One region of the Streptomyces sp. NPDC050211 genome, then DNA from elsewhere that is predicted to be linked to it. Evidence: predicted binding sites of a transcription regulator. Region 1 holds the regulator's gene; the other holds the start of a gene.
What was found. Region 1 encodes HrcA, which represses chaperone genes, less so after heat shock. Its sites were predicted from a motif close to TTNGCACTCNGNNNNNCNGAGTGCNAA; they were not measured.
Positions count from the first base shown of each region.

Region 2: the regulator HrcA is predicted to act here: its motif matches at 1,383-1,409, upstream of groES (co-chaperone GroES).

Region 1 covers NZ_JBFALC010000003.1:228,156-230,626, reverse strand. The annotation lists gene AB0I98_RS05010 (MBL fold metallo-hydrolase) at 1-664, opposite strand, end outside; gene hrcA (heat-inducible transcriptional repressor HrcA) at 806-1,822, shown strand; gene dnaJ (molecular chaperone DnaJ) at 1,823-2,471, shown strand, end outside.
Region 2 covers NZ_JBFALC010000004.1:94,837-97,307, reverse strand. The annotation lists gene groL (chaperonin GroEL) at 1-812, opposite strand, end outside; gene groES (co-chaperone GroES) at 930-1,238, opposite strand; gene AB0I98_RS06120 (polysaccharide deacetylase family protein) at 1,470-2,168, opposite strand; gene AB0I98_RS06115 (polysaccharide deacetylase family protein) at 2,165-2,471, opposite strand, start outside.

The DNA.
Region 1 (2,471 bases):
CCACCGCTCCGTGACCGGGCACATACAGCGCGTCCTCGCCGCCGAGGTCCAGCAGACGATCAAGTGCCGCGGGCCAGTGGGTCGGTACGGCGTCGGCGCCCGCCTGCGGCTCCCCGGACTCCTCGACCAGATCGCCGCAGAACACGACCTCCGGATCGCCGGGGATGAGGACCGCGAGGTCGTGGGCGGTGTGGCCCGGACCCACGTTGGCGAGGAGGACCTGCCGGCCGCCGCCCAGGTCGAGGGTCCACTCGCCGGAGACGTGATGGCGGGGCGGTGTGAGGGACACCACCGCCTCGTCCGCCGGGCCGGCGTCCAGACCGTGGCGTACCGCGTCCGCCCGCAGCTCCTCGCGCCCGGTGTGCGAGTACACCGTGTCGATGCCCACCGCGCCGTACAACTCCGCGCCCGCGAAGGCCCCCGCCCCGAAGACGTGATCGAAGTGTGGGTGGGTGAGCGCGAGATGAGTCACACGGTGGCCGGCGAGTTCCTGAGCCCCCGCACGCACACGTGCGCCCTCCGCGAGGCTCGACCCGGCGTCGATCACCAGAGCCGCGCCGGCCCCGACGACCAGCCCCACCGTGCAGTCCCAGACCGGCAGCCGGCACCGTCCCACCCCGGCCGCCAGCCGCTCCCACCCCAGCTCTTCCCAAGTCACGCTCATACGGCGACGCTAGCCGTACGACCCCGTCCTTGCCCCGTGAGTACCCGACCGCCGTACACTGGGCCGGGGAACTCTGGCACTCGGAAGCGAAGAGTGCCAGGCGAGGCGCCGAGAGGGACGACTTCTGGAGGTGTGCGCGAGATGCTGAGTGAACGCAGGCTTCAGGTGCTGCGCGCCATCGTCCAGGACTATGTCGGCACGGAGGAGCCGGTCGGCTCCAAGGCGCTGACCGAGCGGCACAACCTCGGTGTCTCCCCGGCGACCGTGCGCAACGACATGGCGGTCCTGGAGGACGAGGGGTTCATCGCCCAGCCGCACACCAGCGCCGGGCGCATCCCCACGGACAAGGGCTACCGCCTCTTCGTCGACAAGCTGGCCGGCGTCAAGCCGATGAGCGCGCCCGAGCGGCGTGCGATTCAGAACTTCCTCGACGGGGCCGTCGATCTCGACGATGTGGTGGCGCGGACGGTGCGGCTGCTCGCGCAGCTGACCCGGCAGGTCGCCGTCGTGCAGTACCCCTCGCTCACCCGCTCCACCGTGCGGCACGTGGAACTGCTCTCACTCGCTCCCGCGCGCGTGATGCTCGTGCTGATCACGGACACCGGGCGGGTCGAGCAGCGGATGGTCGACTGTCCGGCGCCGTTCGGCGAGGCCTCTCTCGCCGATCTGCGCGCGCGGCTCAACAGCCGGGTCGCCGGACGCCGGTTCACCGATGTCCCGCTGTTGGTCGAGGACCTGCCCGAGGCCTTCGACCACGAGGACCGCGGCACGGTCTCGACGGTGCTCTCCACACTTCTGGAGACCCTCGTCGAGGAGAACGAAGAGCGGCTGATGATCGGCGGCACCGCCAATCTGACCCGCTTCGGGCATGACTTTCCCCTCACGATCCGGCCGGTGCTCGAGGCGCTGGAGGAGCAGGTCGTGCTCCTCAAGTTGCTTGGTGAGGCCGGGGATTCGGGCATGACCGTACGCATCGGTCACGAGAACGCCTACGAGGGACTCAACTCCACGTCTGTCGTGTCGGTCGGCTACGGTTCGGGCGGCGAGGCAGTCGCCAAGCTCGGCGTGGTCGGACCGACCCGCATGGATTACCCGGGAACGATGGGAGCGGTACGCGCAGTGGCACGGTACGTCGGACAGATCCTGGCGGAGTCGTAAGTGGCCACGGACTACTACGCCGTTCTCGGCGTGCGCCGCGACGCGTCGCAGGAAGAGATCAAGAAGGCCTTCCGGCGGCTCGCACGCGAGCTGCACCCGGACGTCAATCCGGATCCGAAGACCCAGGAGCGGTTCAAGGAGATCAACGCCGCTTACGAGGTGCTGTCGGACCCGCAGAAGAAGCAGGTCTACGACCTCGGCGGCGACCCGCTGTCCCAGGCCGGCGGCGCCGGTGGCGCGGGCGGCTTCGGCGCGGGTGGCTTCGGGAACTTCTCGGACATCATGGACGCGTTCTTCGGTACGGCGTCCCAGCGGGGCCCGCGGTCGCGTACGCGGCGCGGCCAGGACGCGATGATCCGGCTGGACGTCGAGCTGGACGAGGCGGCCTTCGGCACGACCAAGGACCTCCAGGTCGACACGGCGATCGTCTGCTCGACCTGCAGCGGCGAGGGCGCCGCGCCGGGGACGAGTGCGCAGACGTGTGACATGTGCCGCGGTCGCGGTGAGGTGTCGCAGGTGACCCGGTCCTTCCTGGGCCAGGTCATGACGTCCCGGCCCTGCCCCCAGTGCCAGGGCTTCGGCACGGTCGTGCCGACGCCGTGCCCGGAGTGCGCCGGTGACGGCCGGGTCCGCTCCCGGCGCACCCTCA
Region 2 (2,471 bases), on a different contig from region 1:
AAGGTGCCGCGGATCTTGTTCACGACGAGGGTGGAGAGGGCCTCGCCCTCCACGTCCTCGGCGATGATCAGCAGCGGCTTGGAGGAGTTGGACTGGATGACCTTCTCCAGCAGGGGCAGCAGGTCCTGGATGGACGAGATCTTGCCCTGGTTGATCAGGATGTACGGGTCGTCGAGGACGGCCTCCATACGCTCCTGGTCGGAGACCATGTACGGCGACAGGTAGCCCTTGTCGAAGGCCATGCCCTCGGTGAAGTCCAGCTCCAGACCGAAGGTGTTGGACTCCTCGACGGTGATGACACCGTCCTTGCCGACCTTGTCCATCGCCTCGGCGATCAGCTCGCCGACCTGCTGGTCCTGGGCGGACAGCGCGGCGACGGCGGCGATGTCGGACTTCTCGTCGATCGGGCGCGCGGTCGCGAGGAGCTCCGCGGAGACCGCGGCGACGGCGGCGTCGATGCCCTTCTTCAGGGCGGCCGGGGAGGCGCCGGCGGCGACGTTCTTCAGGCCCTCGCGGACCAGCGCCTGGGCCAGCACGGTGGCGGTGGTGGTGCCGTCACCAGCGATGTCGTTGGTCTTGGTGGCCACCTCCTTCACCAGCTGCGCGCCGAGGTTCTCGTACGGGTCCTCGATCTCTACCTCGCGGGCGATCGTGACACCGTCGTTGGTGATGGTGGGTGCGCCGAACTTCTTGTCGATGACGACGTTGCGGCCCTTGGGGCCGATCGTCACCTTGACCGTGTCGGCAAGCTTGTTGACGCCGCGCTCGAGGGCGCGACGGGCGTCCTCGTCGAACTTCAGGATCTTCGCCATGGGAGCGGTTCAGCCCTCTCGGAAAACGTGGGTGAAACGAACTGCGCCCCTGACGCCCGGCTTCATAAGGTCGCGGGGGCCCGGGGCGCAGCTCAAAAGCAAGTGTGCTTCGTTGATCTACTTCTCGATGATCGCGAGCACGTCGCGAGCGGAGAGCACCAGGTACTCCTCGCCGTTGTACTTCACTTCGGTGCCGCCGTACTTGCTGTACAGCACGATGTCGCCGGTCTTGACGTCGAGCGGCAGGCGCTCGCCGTTCTCGAAGCGGCCCGGGCCCACGGCCAGGACGACGCCCTCCTGGGGCTTCTCCTTGGCGGTGTCCGGGATGACCAGGCCAGAGGCGGTGGTCTGCTCCGCGTCGAGCGGCTGGACCACGATGCGGTCCTCAAGCGGCTTGATGGCAACCTTGGAGCTGGTGGTCGTCACGATCCGACCTCCCCCTTCGGAGATCTCACGGGGTTAACTGTCTGAGGTGGCGACCAGGTCGATCCGTCGTCGCGGGTGCCGGACCTGCCCGTCGCTATTGGCACTCTCCAGGGGGGAGTGCCAGAGCCGAGACTATGACCGCAGTTAGCACTCGGTCAAGCGGAGTGCCAACGACGTGCGGCGCGCGCCGCGTTTCTCAGCCGATCCACAGGTGTTTCTCCAGCTCGGGAGCTACAGGTAATCCTCCAGCCGCCCCACCCTCAGCCCCGCCGCCTCCACCCGCCGCAGCAGCCGTTCCGTCCGCTGCCACAGGGGTGGGCCGGTCGGGTCGTCCGGGCCGATGAGGATGATGTCGCCGGGGTGGAGGGGGGCGTCGTCGGTGTCGGCGGAGGTCCACAGGACGATCGCCGAGAGGCCGCAGTCGGCGGTGGCGTGCAGGGTCGTCATGTCGTAGCGGCCGTGGGGTGGGCGGAAGAGGCGGGGGCGGATGCCGAAGCGGGACTTGAGCTTGTCCTGCTGGCCGCAGATCTCGGCGCGCTGGCCGGCGTAGGGCAGGCCGGGCAGGGCGGTGTGGTCGAGGGTGTGGTTCTGGATGCTCGCGCCGACCGACTGCAGGCGCGCGAAGTGGCCGTAGCCCGGCCCCACGACACTGTCCGTGAGGAACATGCTGACCGGGAGCCGCCGTTCGCGGACCATGTCGACGAAGCGGGGGTCCTTCTCGGCGCCGTCGTCGTAGGTCAGGAAGACGACCCTGTCTTTGGTGCGGACCCGGTCCACCACGGACGGCAGACCCCGGTCCGCCTCCGGGCCGTGCGGGCTCACCCGTCCGGCGGCTTTCTCGCCGAGGCGTTCGGTGGGGTCGACGGACTGGGCGCAGCCGGTGAGCAGCGTGGCGGTCAGCGCCAGCGCCCCGGCCGCGCGCAGCCTCACAGGTAGTCCTCCAGCCGTGCCACGGCGTACCCCTTCGCCGTGACCTTCTCCAGGAACCGTCGGACCATGTCCGGCATCGTGCCCTTCCAGTCGTCCTTACCGCGGAAGTGGCTGAGAACGATGTCGCCGGGATGAAGGTCACGGTCCCACTCGCGGTACTCCCAGTGGTCGGCGAAGACCTCCTCGTTCCACAGGGGCGCGTACTTGATGCCGCAGGCCTTCGCGGCGTACAGGGTGTCCGCGTTGTAGTTGCCGAAGGGCGGGCGGAAGAGGGTCGGGCGGGTGCCGTAGCGCTTCTCGATG